One region of the Rheinheimera gaetbuli genome, then DNA from elsewhere that is predicted to be linked to it. Evidence: riboswitches for the same ligand, from Rfam matches in the RefSeq annotation. Region 1 holds a riboswitch; the other holds the start of a gene.
The links. Region 1 has a riboswitch for thiamine pyrophosphate ahead of ACYVIC_RS08750 (TonB-dependent receptor). Riboswitches for the same ligand answer to the same signal wherever they lie in the genome.
Positions count from the first base shown of each region.

Region 2: linked by a shared signal. The riboswitch ahead of thiC (phosphomethylpyrimidine synthase ThiC) and the one ahead of ACYVIC_RS08750 (TonB-dependent receptor) in region 1 are both predicted to bind thiamine pyrophosphate.

Region 1 covers NZ_BAAGTL010000008.1:400,395-410,854, reverse strand. The annotation lists gene ACYVIC_RS08780 (DUF4198 domain-containing protein) at 1-62, opposite strand, end outside; gene ACYVIC_RS08775 (S9 family peptidase) at 239-2,359, opposite strand; gene ACYVIC_RS08770 (helix-turn-helix domain-containing protein) at 2,570-2,752, shown strand; gene ACYVIC_RS08765 (phosphotransferase) at 2,747-3,616, opposite strand; gene pnuC (nicotinamide riboside transporter PnuC) at 3,568-4,197, opposite strand; gene ACYVIC_RS08755 (YkoF family thiamine/hydroxymethylpyrimidine-binding protein) at 4,194-4,442, opposite strand; gene ACYVIC_RS08750 (TonB-dependent receptor) at 4,472-6,559, opposite strand; TPP riboswitch at 6,600-6,696, opposite strand; gene ACYVIC_RS08745 (methyl-accepting chemotaxis protein) at 6,936-8,576, opposite strand; gene ACYVIC_RS08740 (cation diffusion facilitator family transporter) at 8,769-9,629, shown strand; gene ACYVIC_RS08735 (hypothetical protein) at 9,661-10,065, shown strand; gene ACYVIC_RS08730 (putative bifunctional diguanylate cyclase/phosphodiesterase) at 10,134-10,460, shown strand, end outside.
Region 2 covers NZ_BAAGTL010000006.1:3,136-13,595, reverse strand. The annotation lists gene ACYVIC_RS05045 (tetratricopeptide repeat protein) at 1-746, shown strand, start outside; gene ACYVIC_RS05040 (malonyl CoA-ACP transacylase) at 739-1,764, opposite strand; gene ACYVIC_RS05035 (dehydrogenase E1 component subunit alpha/beta) at 1,761-3,971, opposite strand; gene ACYVIC_RS05030 (acyl-CoA dehydrogenase) at 4,000-5,181, opposite strand; gene ACYVIC_RS05025 (LysR family transcriptional regulator) at 5,291-6,130, shown strand; gene sbcB (exodeoxyribonuclease I) at 6,218-7,654, shown strand; TPP riboswitch at 7,710-7,820, shown strand; partial or broken gene thiC (phosphomethylpyrimidine synthase ThiC) at 7,918-9,669, shown strand; gene thiE (thiamine phosphate synthase) at 9,686-10,460, shown strand, end outside.

The DNA.
Region 1 (10,460 bases):
GCACTGAAACTGGTAACCAGCATGGCGCCAGCCAATGCGGCAGACTTAACTGAAACAGACATTGCAGCTCCTAATGATAATAATTCTTATTAACAAGCGGACTGCACTTTACGCTAACTCAGATTTAGTTGCAAATGATAATTGATCTTATTTGCATTTGACTGCAATTTATCTTTCATAAGGGACAGTTTTAGATAAAAAAACCGGGCCTAAGCCCGGTTGATATGCTGCTGTAACCTTACTGGTTTATCCCCAGAAGATTAAGGATAAAAGCATATTCTTCAGCAATTTGTGCCTGGCGGGCAAAACGGCCAGATTTACCGCCGTGACCGGCTTCCATCGTGGTTTTAAACAACAACGGCTTAGTATCCGTTTTATGAGTGCGTAACTTTGCTACCCATTTTGCCGGCTCAAAATACTGAACTTGAGAGTCATGCAAACCTGTGGTGACCAACATAGCCGGATATGCCTGCTTACTTACCTGATCATAGGGTGAGTACGACAGCATATAATCGTAGTAAGCTTTTTGTTTCGGGTTGCCCCATTCGTCAAACTCATTGGTGGTCAGCGGAATAGTTTCATCGAGCATAGTAGTAACCACATCAACAAAAGGTACGTGCGCTACTAATCCACGGTATTTTTGTGGTGCCATATTGGCTACTGCGCCCATTAGCAAACCGCCGGCACTGCCGCCCATACCAAATACTTTGTCTTTCGCAACATAGTTGTTGGCAACCAGATAGTCAGTGACGTCGATGTAGTCGTTAAAGGTGTTAATTTTGTTCAGCAGTTTGCCATCTTCATACCAGTGCCGGCCCATTTCCTGGCCGCCGCGAATATGGGCAATCGCATAGACAAAGCCCCGGTCTACCAGCGACAATACCGTATCGCGAAAACGCGGATCAGATGAACTACCATAAGAGCCATAGGCATACTGATACAACGGTGCCGTACCATCGCGTTTGAAGTCTTTCTTATACAATAGAGACACCGGCACTTTTACGCCATCACGTGCTGTGGCCCATACCCGGTCAGTAGCATAGTTGTTTTTGTCAAAGCCACCCGGTACTTCGGTTTGCTTTAACAGCTGCTTTTCACCGCTTTGCATATTCAGTGCAAATACACTGGCCGGTGTGGTTAGCGAGGTATAGGTATACCGCAACACGTCAGTATTTTGCTGCGGATTAACTTCAAAGCCGGCAACATAAGCCGCTTCGTCTGAGGCAACATAGAATGCTTTATCCGGTGCATTCCATGGCATCACTTTAATGCGGCGTAAACCGTCGCTACGCTCATTAATGGCAAGGTAGTTGTCAAAAGCGGTAAAATCCTGAATGAACACCTTTTCGTTATGAGCGATTAGCGGTTGCCATTGGTTACGGTCGCCAATGTTATCAGCAGCAACAGTCATAATGCGGTAGTTTGGCGCTTGCCAGTCGGTTTGAATAATCCAGCGGCCATTTAAATGCTCAGCGCTGTACTTTACGTTGCGCTCACGCGGCGCCAGGCTTTTAAAAGCACTGCCAGGTTTACTGGCATCCATTACCTGTATCTCACTGGATACGGTACTGCTGGTGTAGATCAAGACATAATTATCGTCAGTGGTGTTACCCACGCCCATATAAAAACTGTTGTCGGTTTCTTCATAGACTAACTTAGCTTTGGCTGGGTCTTGTCCCAGCATGTGCTGCAACACTTGTGTACTTAGCAAAGTTACCGGGTCGTTTTTTACCAGATATAGGGTTTTGCTGTCCTTAGCCCAAGCCAGGCTTGACGATAACCCCGTTAACACATCAGGTAAATCCTTACCGGTCCGCAGATCCCGCACTTTTAATGTGTACTGTCGGCGACCGCTGTCATCCTCCATGTAAGCAATATAGTTTTGATCCGGGCTAACCTGCCAGTTCGATACCGCATAATAGCTTTTACCTTTGGCAAGCTCATTTACATCCAGCATGACCTGCTCAGTACCGTCTTTTAACGCCTTGCGCAGATAAATCGGGTATTCCTTGCCGGTTTCATAACGGCGGTAGTAGCTGTAGTCGCCTTTGGTATAAGGCACTGAGCTATCATCCTGTTTGATGCGGCCAATAATTTCCGCTGTCAGCTTATCGGTTAACGGTTGATAGGCGCTGGCATAGTGGTTAGCGTAATCATTTTCACGGTGCAGATAATCTAGCACCGTCGGTGAGGTGCGACTGTCATCACGCAACCAGTAGTAGGGATCTTGCCGGTCACCGTTTGGTGAGGTTACGGTATAAGGCTGCTGCACCGCAACAGGTGGCGACATGTCAGTGGCAATAGCAAAATGCGCAGCAAATAATGTTGCACATATTGCAGAGTAGGCAACCGGTTTCATTAATATCTCTCCTGATCAAACACTTAAATAGTATATAAAAATCGTAACGTTAGCATGCTATTACTGACGACACTATCAAACACAGTTTGAAAAAGTGTAACGGTTTATGTAACAACGCAGTAAAACCACAACAGCTGACCTTGAGACTATTCACAAAATGACTAAAATGCGCTATTACTGAAAGGCTAACTACATACAAGGAAAACGAAAATGGCGTTAATGACCGTCGATCAGGTAGCAGAATTTCTTGGCGTTCAGGCAATAAGGGTTGAACGGCTGGCAAGAGAAAACCTGTTGGTACCTGTCGAAAAAGACAGCGATGGCAAACCAATGTTTAATGAAGAGGACGTAAAGCGCTATAAAACCCTGGCAGAACGCCTCGGCGGGCTATAACTGGCGCTGCAACTGCTGCAATTGTAATTGCCACTGCCCGGCCTTCACTTGACAGCCTGGCAGTGCCAAATACCATAACCAGCAAAAGCCGGCATACAATGCTTTTGCTGGCTTCAGTTTTTCGGTTAATTGCAACAGCAATTCAGGCTTTTGTCGCAAACTAACATATTGCTGCAACAAGGCGTATTGCTGTTGTTTATCCAACTCAAAATGTAAACACAACGCTGCCAGATCCAAGCTACTGTCAGCACGTTGGCTGTATTCGAAATCCAGCAACCACAATGAATTGTTGGCCCAGAGTAAATTGCCCTGATGCAAATCCAAATGACACAAGACTTCATCCGCAACGCAGTTGCTAAGCTGAGCAGCAGCTTGCTGCAAAAATGCCATTAGCCCCATCGCTGCCGGCGGTAAATCGGTTACTGCTTGCTGTAACTGTAAAAGATAAGCCCTGTAATCCAGCACCGGGGTTTGCACCTGCAACAAATGAAACGGCACCAGCACCTGCAATAGCGGTGATATACCAAGCTGGTCATAACGGTAAGCTTCAGAGTCTGCGATGTAGTCGCTAAGCATAATCTGATAATGATTATTCAGGCACAGTGGCGCCGGCGCCAGGCCCCGGGCAGCAGCAGCGTGTTGACAACGCAGTTCCTGCTGGCGACACACAGCCGACTCTGCCGGATAACAGCGCAGCACGTAGTCCCCTTTGCTGGTTCGTACGTAATAACTCTGATTACTGTCACCCTGTGATAAGGCCCGCACGGCGATTGGTGGCTGGCTAACAAAAAACTCCAGCCGCTGGCAAAGCCGCGTTACACGCTCAATCTCACTGAGGGTTGCTGTTGATAATGACTGCGCCAAATAAAGTACCCTGCTATAGCAATAACGGTATACAGCATAAACAAGCCAGTGAGGAAATACAGGTGTTTTTCTGCGTAAACGTAAATTGATACTGCATCTATCACCACCCAATACAACCAGTTTGACACCAGCTTGCGCGCTACCAGCCAGGTAGCCATTACGCTAAACACCGTAGTTTGCGCATCCAGATAAGCAAAGTCGGCCTGAGTATAGTTGGCCATAAAGCTGCCCAACACCAGGCCGGCTATGGCGCTAACTGAAATTAACACGGCATGACGCTGCCAGGGCCACTCGTATACCGGGCCACGTGCTTCAGGTGAACGCTGGCGCAACTGCTGCCAACGCCACCAGCCATACAATGCCATAGCGGCGTAATATAGCTGTAGTAACGCATCTGACAGCAGTGCAGATTGCCACATTACGTGGGTAAACAATACGGTACTCAACAATGCAGCCGGCCAGCACCACAGGCTTTGCTTCAAGGCCAATATCACATAAGCCAGCGCCAGTAAGGTGGCAGCCAGTTCTATGCTATGCATCAACTGCCACTGCGCCATTGCCTGGCTTATCAGCTCATTCATGGTCGTAAGTCACCGTGAATAAACTTCACCACAAATACGACCTTACCGAATTGCTCAAACGACCATTTAATGCAAGCCTGCAATGCCTGCATTACGCTGTCATAATCACCAAAAACCTGGGTGCTCATGGTATTAGTTAGTACGGTAATCTCCGGGTATGTGTTTAATTGCTCAATAAAGCCTTTAATTGGCGTAATATAATCATCTGCCAACGGATATTTGCTTATTTCAACCGATAGTTGCATTACTTAGTCTCCAAAAATGATTATTGGCATCAGAACTGATAACTGGCGCTAATACCTACCCGGCGCGGCTCGGCAAACTGCTGGTAAACATGCGGCTCGTAGCCATCGCGTGGGTCGTTACCAAAGTAAAAACCACGCACGCCAATGTCCTGATCCAACGCATTGCGGGTCCACAGCGCAAATTCCCAGTTGCTCAACTGATAGTTAAGACGGGCACCCAGTAGCTCGTAGCGCTGAGATCTGGCGTTGTGGCCATCAGAAAAATAAAATTCATCTTTACCCTGCAGGCTTACATTAAATGTCAGGCTGTCTGTGATATACCAGTCGGCGGCCACACTGTACTGGAAACGTGGCGCTTGCGCCTGCTCGCGGCCACTGAAGTTGTCACCATCGAGGGTAATATAGTTACCCAGTTTGGTTTTGATCCAGCTGGCAGATAAAAACACAGCCAGTTGCGGGTGCAGTTGCAGGCGGTTTTCCATTTCAATACCATAGTTGCGACCACTGCCGGCGTTATCGATAAAACCAGCAAATTGCGGGCCGCTATCCGGGTTTAGCCAGCCTTTTACCTGCATATCGTCACGCCACATATAAAATGCCGCCACCCGCGCAGTTATGCTTTGATCCAACGCACTGCCCTTCACACCAAATTCGGCGTTATACAGGGTTTCTGGCTTAAAGCTGGCCTTGCTGTTTAATTCGCTTAAGTTGCCATCGGCAGCTTTGGCCAGTGCATCACCATTAACGCCACCGGCTTTGTAACCGCGGGCAGCCAGCAGGTATACCAGTGCCTGCGAATTAACCTGATAATTCAGGCTGACATTCGCGCCCCACATCGTGTCGTGGTTTTTAATGCTATTGCCGCTGCTGTCGGTGTATTCATCATCATAGCGCTCCAGACGCAGGCCAGACACCAGGCTCCAACTGTCATTTAGCGGTGTAGTCAGCTCGCCGTAAACGGCGGCGTTAACACGATTTAAGCTACTGGCAAAGCTATCGGCCTGCCATAGATCCCAATTCCAGAACTGACGGGTTAACTCAAAGCCTTTATTGGCAGCATACAACCCCAATACCCAGTCGCTGTTACCCAGCTTACCCTCTGGCGTAGACGTAAAGCGGTAGTCCAGCGTTAGCTGGTCACGCTCACGCAGATAGCGGTCGGTAGTAGAATATTCATCCGGGTGAATGCCAACATAACTCCAGTCTTCATCAAAACCATAGTCGCTATCAGCCGCCAGCCAGCTCAGCTGTGCTGATACCGTAGCAAACGGCAAATCGCTGTAGTCTGCCGCTAACGCAACTGCTTTGCTTTGTATGTTATCCTGACCGGGTTGGTCCGATAACGTGGTGCGGTTGCGGTCCAGCGAAAAGGCATCATAACCATTTTTTTGCTCAACAAAATGGCTGATCAGTTGCAAAGATAAGGCTGCTGATGGTTGGTACTGCAGTTTAAACCGGCCGGTAAATTCGTCGATATTGTTAGTGTCATCACGGTTTAAAAAGGCATTTTCGATAAAGCCGTCTGAACGCTGATGCTCAAGCGCCATGCTGTAAGCCAACTGATCGCTAATAGCATTACTAAACTGGCCGGCTAGCTGGTAACTGTCATAATTGGCCAGGGTGCCGCTAATGCGGGCTTCGGGTGTAGGTGTTGGGCCTTTAGTGGTTAAATTTAGCATGCCAGCTAAGGCATTGGCACCAAAGCGGTTAGCTTGTGGGCCGCGAAATACCTCAAGCTGCGCTAAATCGCTAATGCCGCTTATGCCCAGGCCGGAGTAATCAATACCATCTATTAAAATACCCACCGACGGGTTAATGGTATCGACAAATTCGCTGCGCTCACCAATACCACGGATTTGAATATAGCGGCCGCGCGATGCACCGGCGCTAAAATTAACACCAGCGAGCTGCTGTAGCACATCATCTAAATGTTGCGCAGAAGTGCGCTTGGCGTCCTGCTCACTGATAATAGCCACGCTGCCGGCAACCTGTTGTACCGACTGCTGGCGAAAATCGCCCTGCACGCTGATGCGTTCAACAACAGTTTCAGCTTCCAAAGCCAGCACAGAAAAACTGCTACATACTGCAACAGCAACTAAAGACGGGAAAAAACGCATTTTTGTATGAATCTCCAGTAACTACAGAGATCACACCAGCTTGAGGAGTTAGCACCATCCCTCCGCCGGTATAATCCGGATCAGGTTATAAGGGTTCGCCTTACGGCATCTCAGCTATTGCACCCCTTGGTTGCGCGGCAAGTGTAAAGCCTTTTATTTGCGCATGCAACGTGCAAAAGACGGCTAAACACCTATAGTTGTAGCGGAGTTATACTGTATTCGCGTGTCGGCTGGTGTTTATTCCATCACCAACGCGTTGTGCAGCAGCAATTGTGTTTTCTGAATTGGTAAGCCAGGGGCTGATTTATGCTGCCAGCCTGAGGCAAACCGGCAGCCAGATTTAGGCGGTTTATTGAGCCTGCATAGCAACTTAAGTTTAACGGACTCCGGTAGTGAACACTTGCCAATCTTCTGTTAATTGCGTTGCCAGTTGGTTTAACTGCTCACTGGCATCAGCAGCACGGGCTGCACCATCACTTAGCTGCACTATATCGCCGTTTAGCAGATGAATATTTTGTGCGATGTCTGCCGAAACAACCTGCTGCTGCTCCGTTGCCGAGCAAATGGTTAAATTGGCATCAGTAATTTTTTCCACTGCGCCTGCCAGCGCGGTAAAACGAGCACCTGCGTCTTGCGCTAATTGCACGTTGCTATCCGCATCCTTGTAAGCCCGCTGCATTGCTTCTACTGCACTGGCGGCCTGCTGCTGTAACTGACTAACCATGTTGTTTATTGACTCTGTCGCTTGCTGGGTATTGGCCGACAGCGTGCGTACCTCGTCTGCCACTACCGAAAAACCCCGCCCGGCCTCACCGGCACGCGCAGCCTCAATAGCAGCATTTAGCGCCAGTAAATTAGTTTGCTCTGAAATCTTACGTATCACGTCTACCACACCGGAGATCTGGCCCGACTCTTGCTGCAGCTGGCGTACCACCTGCGCACTATGCTCAAGCTGTCGCGCCAATTCAGTGATTCCGGCAGCACTTGCAGTGGCGACACCCTGCCCTGACGCACATAGCGACTTTGCTTGTTGCGCAGCATCAGCCGCACCTCTTGCATTCACAGCAACGTCCTGCACACTGACGCTCATTTGCTCAACAGCAGTAGCTAACTGGCTGGCCTGCCCGGCCTGACGCCCGGCACTTTGGCTAACGTTATCGCTGCTTTGAAACACCAATGCCGCCTTCTCACCCAATACCGTTGAACTGTGGCCCAGTTTTACTACTAATTGTTCAAAATGATTGATCATCTGATTCAGCGCCCTTGCGGCATCGGCCACTTCATCTGCACCAAGATCATTGGCTCTTAAGGTTAAATCTGAGCTTTGCTGCACCAGCTTCAACATATCGCGCAGCGCCCACAGTGGCCGGCATACCGAGCGCTGCACCGCCCAAATTAAGCCGCTAATCAACAGCACTAGTAGGCCTGCACCAGAGATATAAGCCTGTATTAACTGAGTGGTAAAGTGCTCGGCAGAATCTCTTACCGTAGCGGCAGCAGCAATTTGTTGCTGAATAAATGCCTCTGCCAGCTTGGTAAAGCCGGTAATGCGCAATTCAATTTCGTTATTAACGGTTGATTCATTCAGAATACGCACTAACAAAGCGTCGCTGCCGGCATAACTTATCCACTCCTGATAGTGCTTTATCGCCTTATCAAAACTCTGGTCCAGCTCGGCATAAAACTCAGCACTGTCTTGCACCGGCCGGCTTTTGCCAAAAGCCTGCCAATGCTGCTGCGCTTGCAGTATATGCTGTTTTATTGCTTGCTCAGTAGCCTCGGCAGAGGCCCAGCCGGTACGGTATTTACGAATATCCTGCAGTGCACTTTGCTGCAAAACTTGCTGCACCGCCATAACATCCGACAAGATGGCCAAGTGGTTATCATACAGCTGATTAAACAGCTTATCTTTTTGCTGTGCCGACCAAAACGCAGCCAGTATCACCAGCAACAAGATAAATAATGGCAACACGCCCAGTAATAACACCCGGCTGGAAATTTTTAACTTTGACAGCATAGTAAGCCCAAGTTTGCAGATAACATCTGCGGCAGTCTAATCAGGTTAAATGACATAATTGTGACAAACAACGTTGATTCGTCACAGTATGCGCTGTGCTACCAAAGTACTTCGTTGTTTGTCAGGTCACAGATGACTTTAACCGCAGGCTACTCTACACTGCTATAACTTGCTGAGGTTACGGGAAATACCATGTTATCGCTGCGGCCGCGACAATTATTGTTGCTGTCTTTAGTGGCAGCTTTTGCCACTATGGCGCTAAAAACCCTGGCCTGGTATCTGACGGGTTCTGTCGGCTTTTTGTCTGATGCTATAGAATCGCTGGTCAACGTTGCCGGTGCCGGCTTTGCGCTGTTGATGGTTAGCCTGGCTCGCCGCCCAGCTGACGACGGCCATCCTTATGGACATAGCAAGGCCGAGTATTTATCCGCCGCCTTTGAGGGTGGGCTGATTTTTATCGCTGCCATTGCTATTTTTATCACTGCAACAGAGCGCTTAATTAACCCACAACCTATTGCTACGCTGGGTATGGGTACCGCACTGACCGTGTTCGCCAGTGTGATTAATCTGGCGATAGCTCTGCTACTGCTGCGCGGTGCCAAACAACACAGTTCTCCGGCGCTGGAGGGCGATGGCAAACACTTGCTCACTGACGTCTGGACCACATTCGGCGTGGTAATGGGCGTAGCATTGGCAGCTTACAGCGGTTACAGCTGGTTAGACCCTGTCGTTGCCATTGCCGTGGCTATGCATATCCTGCACGAAGGCGCCGGTATATTGTATCGCGCAGTAAACGGGCTAATGGATAAAGCCTTGCCTGACTCGACCCTGGCGCAGATAGAGCAAACTCTGAACAACTTTAGCAGTGACGCAGTACAGTTTACTGATCTGCGCACCCGCGCGGCTGCCACACTCAAATTTGCCGAGGCCAAGATGCAGGTGCCTGCCCTGTGGAGCGTGCAGCAGGCACACCAACTGGCAGATGAAGCCGAGCTGGCGGTACAACAACTTGGTGTAGAACTTGTATTGCATATTGAACCGGCGCAAAAATAAACATGCACAACATTACGCCAAGGAAGCAAACATGAGCAATAAAACCGAAGCAGAATGGCTGAGCTTGCAGCGCAGTTTCAGCCAATATGACACTCAAGCACTGTGGCTAAAGCTAATAACCATTACGGCGTGTTTGTACCTGTTACACACCGGCAGTAGCCTAAACCTGCAATTGGCAAGCATTGCGTTGTTTTGGCTGCATGAAGCCATGTTACGCACGGTACAGCACCGCACGGCCATACGTTTATTGCAGCTGGAGCAGGCGCTGGCACAACATGCAGATGCTGGTATGCAATGGCACAGCCAATGGCAGCAAAACCGTGGTGGTAGCCTGGCGCTGGCCAGCGATTATCTGCGTCAGACGTTAAAACCGACTGTTGCCCTCACCCATCTGCTGCTATTGGCACTTTGCTTTTTCACGGCAATTTACCGCTAGTAAGCCTAAGACGGTACTGGAGTTTTTAACATTTGCCGCTACAGTTAATCAGACGTAGCGGTATAGCAATGGCAGCAGGCAGTATGCTGGAAAAGTATTTTTCCGATCTGGACACTCAGGATTACCAACAACAATTTTCGCATTTTCGGCTGCGGCGCCTGCTGCAAATAACCGGCTTTACCTTATTTGGCCTTATTCTGGCCATGGTGGTGGCTAGCGGCACCACTAAACTATTAATTTTTTTAGGTTGTGTTGCACTGTTTATTGCAGGTTTGTGCGCTTTAAAACACCGGGCACTGTTATCTGCCTATATATTGCTCTGGTCTATGGCACTAATGTTATCTGCATTGGCTTTTAACTCGGGCGGCTTGCGCGACCTGGCATTACTGGGCTAT
Region 2 (10,460 bases), on a different contig from region 1:
AGCAAAACACCACCTGGCTAAACGGTCATGTTAATTTACGTATCGTACAAAACTCCTTACCGGAAAATCATTCTGGCGTAATCTTGTTTGGTCGCGATGTCGTTGTAGATTTTGATCCCGCCATACTAAAACAACGCTTCTCTACCACCCAACTTAACAGACAGCGGGTAACCGCAATGTTTTACAACAACAAGGCGGCAGAGGAATTGAATCGTTTTCAGGACGCACAGGCATACCAATACTACCTGGCCGCCATTAAAATAGATCCGAACTTTGCAGTGACCTGGGCTAATCTGGGGGTACTGTACCGAAGGTACGGCTTGGAGCAGCAAGCAGAACAAGTTTATAAACACAGTTTAAAACTGGATCCCAGTTCAATTAATACCATGTCGAATCTGGCGTATTTGTATAGCAAGTCACAGCGACAAGACGAAGCTGCGGCACTGATGCAGCATGTGGATCAGGCACGCAAGAATAACCCATACTATTATCTGATGTTGGGTAATGAAGCGTTAAGACGCAGTGATGCTAACGAAGCCATATCCCAATATCAGCATGCTGTGCGCCTGGATAAAAACAATCATGAAGCTTACTTTGGCTTGGCCAAAGCCTATTTTCAACTTAATGACAATGTGCAGGCTGAACGTTATCTGCAACGGGCAAAGCGCACTGCGCCGTCAAGCGAGGATAAAGATCAATATCAGCGCAAACTGTCCAGTTTGCTGCAACTAGCCAGAGTTAACTAGGCCTGACAAGTTGCCGTTGCTCTGGCATAGCCATACTCAGCAAATAAGGCACAGCGCTTTGCTGCGCTGCCACAAAGTCCTGTTTTGATTTAAGCCCATGCCAGCCTATTTGAATTAGGCTTTGCGCCACCGCACCGCCTAACCCAGCCCCAGGCCCAAGTAGGATAATATGCTCAGGCGCAAATTCTTTTACGGCGACCTGCAGCGCTTTACTAAAATCATAGCTGTGACATACCTGATGTTGCAGTGTATAACGCTGCAACGCGGCTAAATCACTGCCAAAATTCGGCCAAATCTGGCCGCGGCCGTCAATCAGCGGCAATTGCGGCTGGTTAAACCGCGCGGCCGGCCAAAGCGACAATGCTTTATCTGACGCCGCCTGCATAAAGCCGGTATGAAATGCTGCGTGGCCCGGCAGTAACAGCGGAAAACGTTCATCACAGGGCGGTAGTGCTGCCATCGCCGCTTTGACCGCCGCTTCGCTGCCTGCCAGCACGGCATAGCCACCATAAACGATAGACATAAACAGCTGATCTTTATGCAGTGCTAATTGTTGTTGCACCAAAGCGCAGCGCTGCGTATCTGTTTGCCAGTTATCATCAATAACCGGGTAAATAAACTGCGCACCTGTGCCATCTGCAGTTAATTGCGCCATATCAGTGACCAGCTGCATACCGCTATCCGGCGCCAGCACTCCGGCACAGCCCAGCGCGGTATACCAGCCCATCGAATTGCCGGTAACGGCTACCACCTCAAACTGTTCGGAGTTAACGCTATGATAATCTGCTACTCCGGCGGCAAAAATCAGCGCCGCGGCGTTTTCGGCTTTCAAGTGCGTGCTGCGGCTAAATACCGGCTGTTGATCCAGCTCGCTTACAGTAGTTAAACCGGCAGCGGAGCGCACCGCATCAAACTGCGCCAGCAATGCCTTGTCAGCACAGTTGTTACTGATATAGCCCAGCTCTGCTTTGTTGTAAGTGCCGCGGCCCGGACAAACCACCAATGCCGTTTTTTTCATAACATCACCTGTTCAGTGTTCACGCTTAGCATCGTTAACGCTTGTTGCACTATCTGCTGTTTTGATGGCAATACCGCATATGCAGCAGCGCCCAGCGGGATAAAGCTATCTTCAGCACATAAGCGCTGCACGCTGAAATGGCCGGGTTTAGCCTCATGCAAAGCAGTAAACAGCTCTTCACTAAGTGAACCACGCCGACGGCATTCATCGACAATCAGTACCTTACGACAGCCTTTTAAGGCGTTAATAATCTGGGAAGTATGCAGTGGCACCAGGGTACGTAAATCCAGTACGCGAATACGATAACCTTGTGCTGCCAGCTCTTGTTCAGCCTGACGGCTTAAGTAATAACCATTGCCGTAGCTGATAATCGCCAGTTCATCGCCATCGCCGTATACTGCGGGCGCACCGAGCTCGGGCAATGGCGTGTCCGGTAACGGATAGTCGCTTAGCCACAAGCCATCGCCGGCAGTGACCAGATCGCGGGTCATATACAGCGCAATAGGCTCAAGGAAGATAACCAAACGCTTTTGCTGATGCGCCAGTTGCACCGCCTGACGCAGCAACAAGGCAGCGTCATAGCCGTTTGACGGGCAAAATAAAATTATGCCCGGAATATCGCGAAACACCGCAAAGGAGTTGTCATTATGAAAATGCCCACCAAAGCCGCGCTGGTAGGCCAGACCGGCGATGCGAATGACCATCGCATTGTGGTACTGGCCGTTGGAGAAAAACGGCAAGGTGGCCGCTTCACCGCGAATTTGATCTTCGGCATTGTGCACATAAGCCAGAAACTGAATTTCCGGTATTGAAATAAAACCCTGCTGCGACAGGCCAATCGCCATACCCAGTATGCTTTGCTCATCCAGCAAGGTATTAATCACCCGGTTGCTGCCAAAGGCATGCACCAAATGTTGGGTAACACCATAAACGCCGCCTTTTTTGCCGACATCTTCGCCGAAAACAACGGTGTTATTGTACTGCGCCAGCACATCGTGCAATGCCCAGTTCAGTAGTTTTGCCAGGTGCTGCTTCTTACCCATATTATGCTGGTCAAAAGCAAACAATTGCTGCCGTGCTGTGCTATCGGGCAGCGTTGGCAGCGGCAAGGCCGCACGCTGCGGCGCGATAGACGCCATAACCTGCGCTGCAGTGGTTAGCTTAGGCTGGTCACTGGCAATGGCTGCTACGCGGCCAATTTGTGCAACCAGTGCATTGAACTGCGCCAATAACTTTTCTGCGGTAATGTCGCCACTGGCAAGCAATGCGGCCGTACTGCTAAGCAAGGGGTCCAGCTCCAACTCGGCTTCAATTTGCGCTTTGGTGCGATATGCCGCTTCCGCATCAGCGCCGGCATGGCCAAACAGCCGTACGGTAGATAAATGCAGTACAGCAGGTTTACGTTTGCTGCGCACGTAATCAGCGGCACGGCGGGCAATATGATAGGTTTGCGCCAGATCGCGACTGTCGGCGGCAAAATACTTTAGCGCCGGACGGTCGGCTAAATCCTGCTCTATCCAACCGCTGGGTGTCGGGGTAGAAATACCCAAGCCATTGTCTTCGCAGACAAACAGCACCGGCAGCGGCACCTGCTGGTACGCTGCCCAGCAGGTCGAGTTAATGGCGCCCTGAGCGGTAGAATGATTGGCCGAGGCATCGCCAAAGCTGCACAGCACTATCGCATCCTGCGGCCACTGGCCTCCGACCCCAAGACGTTTGCTTAAGTCGACAGCAAAAGCCGCGCCCACTGCTTTGGGTAACTGTGACGCTATGGTGCTGGTTTGCGGCGGAATATTCAGCGCCAGGCTGCCCAGTACCTTGTGGCGGCCACCGGAGATGGGGTCGTCACTGCTGGCACAAAACGACAGCAACATATCGTATAACGGTGTGCTGCCGGGCAACTGCTTGCTGCGTTCTATAAAAAACGCGCCGCTGCGGTAATGCAAAAATGCCGGATCGGTTAGCCTCAGTGCAGCAGCGACAGCCGCGTTACCCTCGTGGCCGGCACTACCGATGGTATAAAAACTCTGGCCTTTGGCTTGCAGCAAACGCGATTGTAAATCCAGCAGACGGCTGCATAACTGGCTGTGCCATAACTGATATAAGGTACTGAATTCAATACTATGACTACTGCTGTGCGGCGGTAGTTTGCCGCTTTTTAAGCGCTCACGGTATTCATTAACCCAGGGATGTACGGCTTCTGACATAAGGCTTACTCCGCTGCAACTGCCTGGCTTAAACGCCGCTAAACGCCTGTAAACCGGTTTGTGCCCGGCCTAAAATCAGCGCATGCACATCATGTGTACCCTCGTAGGTGTTTACCGCTTCCAGGTTCATCACATGGCGGATAACATGGTACTCGTCAGCAATACCGTTGCCACCATGCATATCGCGGGCAACCCGGGCGATATCCAGCGCTTTGCCACAGGAGTTGCGTTTAATTAACGAAATAGTTTCCGGCGCCAGCAAATTCTGATCCATCAAACGGCCTGCTTGTAAGCAAGACAGTAAACCTATGCTGATCTCAGTTTGCATATCGGCCAGTTTTTTCTGGATCAGCTGGTTTGCCGCCAAGGGCCGGCCAAACTGGTGGCGGTCCAGAGTGTACTGCCGGGCGGCATGCCAGCAAAACTCCGCTGCACCCAGCGCGCCCCAGGCGATGCCGTAGCGAGCTTTATTTAAGCAGCCAAACGGGCCTTTTAAACCGCTGACATTGGGCAACAACGCATCCTCGCCCACTTCGACGTTATCCATCACAATTTCGCCGGTAACAGAGGCCCGCAGAGAAAACTTGCCCTCTATTTTGGGTGCTGATAAGCCTTTCATGCCCTTTTCCAGCACAAAGCCGCGGATGTCACCGTCTAATTTGGCCCACACCACAAACACATCAGCAATTGGCGAGTTGGTGATCCACATTTTGCTGCCGTTTAACAGATAACCGCCGGCGGTCTTTTTCGCCGTGGTGCGCATCCCTGCAGGGTCTGAACCGGCATCCGGCTCGGTTAAACCAAAACAGCCAACCCACTCGCCAGTTGCCAGTTTGGGCAAATACTTCAGCCGCTGCGCTTCGCTGCCGTATTCATGAATAGGATGCATCACCAGCGAGGATTGCACGCTCATCGCGCTGCGATAACCGCTATCTACCCGTTCTACCTCACGAGCTATCAGGCCATAACAAACGTAGTTAACAGCAGAGCAGCCATACTTTTCCGGTAAGGTTGCGCCCAGCAGGCCCAACCCGCCAAGTTCTGTCATTATTTCACGGTGAAAATGCTCTTCGCGGTTCGCCATTAACACCCGCGGCAGCAGTTTTTCCTGACAATACTGCTGCGCCGTGTCGCGGATCATCCGCTCCTCTTCGGTTAACATGTTGCTGAATGCAAACGGGTCCTGCCAATCAAAATGTGCACGTGCCATAGCAAATTCCTCAATAAAACCAGCCAAATATTTTTAGTTATCGCCAGATTAGCCTGCTTTAATGTACAGTTAAAATATAATAATTCTGTATCAGGTATAGTTTATAGCTATGGATATTCGCCAACTAAATTACTTTGTTGCCGTATACGAGCAAGGCAGTGTCAGCGCGGCGGCGCGCCAGTGCTGTGTGGCACAGCCATCGCTATCATCTGCGTTGCGCCAGTTAGAACAGGAGCTGGGCGTCAGTTTATTTACCCGTCTGCCAAAAGGCGTAACCCCAACGGAGGATGGCGACAAACTTTACGGCCATGCCGGCCGCCTGTTGGCGCAATTACAGTCACTTAAAGCCTCGTTTAGCCAACCGGTGGCGCGGGTAAAATTCCGCCTGGGGCTAATTCGGGCTTTAGGCGTTGAACGCATGAGCCAGTTACTGCGCGAGTTTAGTAACAGCCTGCCCGGGCTGGAACTGCATTTGGTTGAACCGGATGAACAGTGCGATGCCCGTATAATAACGCCTCAGCTGTTAAAAGCCGGCGAAGCGTTTCAGCCAATATGGCAGGATAATTATTTACTCGCGATACCACCGGGCTCAACATTAATGCTGCAGGAAAATGTTGTGCTAACTGACTTTGAAAATTTACCACTGATTAAACGCACCCCCTGTGATGCGTGGAATGCGTTATACCCTGAACTGGTACGCCGCGGCATTAAACCCGACTTACGCGCTGATATTCAAACTATCGAATATGCATTAGGGCTGGTGTCTGCCGGTGTTGGCTGTGCACTGGTGCCAGATTTTGACAATATGCAACAACGGAATGACGTTGTTCTGCGCCCGGTGAATGAACTTAAATTAGAACGCACTATAGGTCTGGCCTATCCAAAGAACAGTAATACAGAACCGCTCACTATGTTGCTACAACAATGTCTGCAAGCCGGTAGTCGGTAATTTTACTGCGGTAAAACCATGTATCCCAAGCGCTGCAGCTGCTAAACTGGCGATATGTTGCTATACACCAAATTTGGATAAGCTATTGTGACGACAGCACAAAGCAGTTTTTACTTTCACGACTATGAAACCTGGGGCGCGGATCCCAAGCGTGACCGCCCGGCGCAATTTGCCGGTATTCGCACCGACTTAGACCTTAATATTATCGGCGAGCCCGATGTCTGGTATTGCCAGCTAGCCGATGATTATCTGCCGCATCCTCAAGCCGCCCTGATCACCGGCTTAACACCACAGCTGTGCAACAAAAAAGGCCTGAACGAAACTGACTTTATGCAGCGAATTTTGCAGCAATTCAGTATGCCCAACAGCTGTGTACTGGGCTATAACAACCTGCGCTTTGACGATGAAGTCACCCGCTACAGCCTGTACCGCAATTTTTATGAGCCCTATGGTCGCGAATGGCAAAACGGTAACAGCCGCTGGGACTTAATTGATATGGTACGCGCCTGCTACGCCTTGCGCCCCGAAGGCATTACCTGGCCATTGCGTGAAGATGGCAGCCCGATATTTAAACTGGAGCAACTCACCAAGGCAAATGGCTTAGCACATGAAAACGCTCACGATGCCTTATCTGATGTCTACGCCACTATTGCCATGGCCAAGCTCATTAAACAAAAGCAACCAAAGCTGTTTAGTTACTTATTTGAACTGCGTAAAAAAGCCAAGGTGGCTGAGCTGATTGACGTTGCCGGTATGACACCGCTGGTGCACGTATCGTCAAAGTTTCCTGCCTCGCAGGGCTGCGTTAGCTGGATAGTACCGCTGGCATTTCACCCAACTAATAAAAACGCGGTAATTTGCTATAACTTACAAGCTGATCCGACGCCACTGCTGGAAGACGATATCGCTACCTTACAGCAAAAACTGTACACCAAAACTGCCGATTTAGCCGATGGCGAACAGCGCTTGGGCTTAAAGCTGATCCATTTAAATAAATGCCCGGTGCTGGCACCGGCAAAAACGTTAAGCGAAGAGCGGGCTGCAGAATTTAGCATTGACCGCACACAATGCCTTAAGCACCTCGACTTTCTGCGCCACCACCGCGATACGCAAGCTAAAGCTATAGCACTGTATCAGCAATTGAATGAGTTCCCTGCTGAAACCAACCCGGATTATCAGCTGTATAATGGCTTTATCAGTGACGGCGATAAGCAAAAAATGCAGCAACTGCATCAGCTTTCGCCGGAGCAACTAGCGGTAGATGCACCGGTATTTAGTGACGAGCGCTTAAACAGCCTGCTGTTTTTATACCGGGCCCGTAATTACCCCTACAGCCTGACCGACAGCGAACAGCAAAAGTGGCAGCGCTACCGCACTGATAAGCTAATGCACGGCCTGGATAACCCCAACCTGACGATGGAAGATTTCAGCCTGGCGCTGGAGAATCTGGCGCATGAGCATGCCAGTGACGAACATAAGATGAAAGTTCTGAAGTCGCTGTATGTGTATATTCAGAGTTTATAATAAAACCGGTTGCATTCAGATCTTGAATTTCGTTAGCAATAAGTGAATACTTAGCACCATCTTGTCGGAGTGCCCAGCTGTTTGCAGCGGGCTGAGACCGTGAAAACGGGATCCGTTGAACCTGATCAGGCTAATACCTGCGAAGGGAAACAAGGGGAACTACAGCATTTAACCCAAGCCAAATCCGCCCGGCGGACTGGCTCGGCGTTATCACCTGCCCCCACTCCGGACAAGCAACCTCAACTTGTTAACCGGAGCTTGCTATGTCTGCTACACCTTTGTCAAAACGTGATTTACGCGCCCATGCCCGTGCCTATATTCAGGCGCTGCAAGGCGAAACCTTTCCGGGTTCCAGCCGCCGTTATCTGTTGTGTGAACACAGCGACGTGCAAGTACCGGTGCGGGATATACATCTTAGCCCCAGCCGTATGGCTGACGGCAGCGAGCAAGCTAACCCCAGTTTGCCGGTGTATGACACTTCAGGCCCATACGGCGACCCGGCGCAGCAGTTAGATGTGCTAAAAGGCTTACCAAAGTTGCGGCTGAACTGGATTAAAGCCCGTGGCGATGTAACGCCCTCGCCTGAGTTACCCTTTGCTGATATTGCGCTGGATGAACAAATCACCGAATTTGAGCATCAGCCGCTCAAAGCTAAGCCCGGTAAAAGCGTAACCCAGCTGCATTATGCCCGCGCCGGTATTATTACGCCGGAGATGCATTTTATTGCGCTGAGGGAAAACATGGCCGCCACTGATGATGGTATCAGAAACCATCAGGGCGAAAGTTTCGGTGCTGCTATACCCAGGCAAATCACTGCGGAGTTTGTGCGCCAGGAAGTCGCGGCCGGCCGCGCCATTATTCCGGCCAACATTAATCACCCGGAAGCAGAGCCGATGATTATCGGCCGCAACTTTAAAGTTAAGGTCAATGCCAACATTGGCAACTCGTCAGTCAGCTCCAGTATTGAAGAGGAAGTAGAAAAGCTGGTGTGGGCCACGCGCTGGGGCGCCGATACGGTAATGGACTTGTCCACCGGCCGGCGTATTCATCAAACCCGCGATTGGATCTTACGCAACAGCCCGGTGCCGATTGGCACAGTACCGATTTATCAGGCACTGGAGAAAGTAAACGGTGATGTTAGCCGGCTGAACTGGCAAGTTTTTTACGACACCTTAGTTGAACAAGCCGAACAAGGCGTCGATTACTTTACTATTCATGCCGGGGTACTAAAGGACTATGTCGCACTAACCGCCAATCGGGTTACCGGTATCGTCTCACGTGGCGGCGCTATTATGGCGCAGTGGACCAGGCTGTATAACGAGGAAAGTTTTTTATATCAGCACTTTGAACAAATTTGCCAGCTCTGTGCGGCCTATGATATTTCGCTGTCACTGGGTGACGGCCTGCGCCCGGGTAGCATTGCCGATGCTAACGATGAAGCGCAATTTGCCGAACTGCGTACTTTAGGCGAGCTAACCAAAATTGCCTGGCGCTATGATGTACAGGTAATGATTGAAGGCCCGGGTCATGTGCCGATGCAGCTTATTCAGCAAAATATGACCGAGCAGCTAAAGCATTGTCATGAAGCACCATTTTACACTTTGGGCCCGCTGACAACCGATATTGCACCGGGTTACGATCACATTACCTCCGGCATCGGTGCAGCGATGATTGGCTGGTTTGGCTGCGCCATGCTGTGTTATGTCACGCCGAAAGAGCATTTAGGCCTGCCAAATAAAGAAGATGTAAAGCAAGGCCTGATTGCCTACAAAATTGCCGCCCATGCCGCAGACCTGGCTAAGGGCCATCCGGCCGCGCAGCTTAGAGACAATGCCCTATCCAAGGCGCGTTACGAATTTCGCTGGCAAGATCAGTACAATCTGGCGCTGGACCCGTTTACTGCCAAAGCCTATCACGATGAAACGCTAAGCCATGAAGGTGCCGACAGCGAACAATTCTGCTCGATGTGCGGGCCCAAATTTTGCTCGATGCGGCTTAACCAGCAAATTCAGCAGGAAGAGGCATTAACTGATGCCTGAGCAATTATCTGAAGCCAAACCCATCGTCTGGACCATTGCCAGCTCGGACAGTGGCGGTGGCGCCGGCATTCAGGCCGATTTGCATACCTTTGCTGCTCTTGATTGTCACGGTTGCAGCGTGATTGCGGCCGTAACAGCGCAAAACAGTACTGAGGTAGTGGGCTATGAAGCCGTTAGCCAGGCACTGTTTGTTACCCAGCTGAACTGCTTGTTGCACGATATGCCGCCCCAGGTGATTAAAATCGGCCTGATCCCTGATGCCGGTTTGCTGGAGCAATTAGCCAGCTGGCTGGCTCAGCACAAAGATCAGTATCAATTTATTGTCATTGCCGATCCGGTGTTAAGTAGCAGCACTGGCTATAACTTCGTCCGGCAAAGTACTTTAAGCGTCTGGCGCCATAAGCTGATACCACTGCTGGATCTTATTACCCCTAACTTGCCGGAGTTGGCCCTGCTGAGTCATTTAATGCAGGCTGAGGTTTCATCGCAAGCTGAGCAATTATTGCAATGGGAGGCAAAAGCCGTACTGATAAAAGGTGGGCACAGTAACAGTACAACCGATATCACTGATCATTTTATCAACGCAAGCAGTAGCCTTAAGCTTACACAACCCAGGCTCAGCACAGCGCATAACCATGGCACCGGCTGTGTATTGTCCAGCGCAATAGCTGCAGTTTGCGCTCATGGCTATGATCTTACTGATAGCATTATTATTGGCCGTGCTTATCTGCAACAAGCACTGTGCCATAGCTACGCTACAGGCAAAG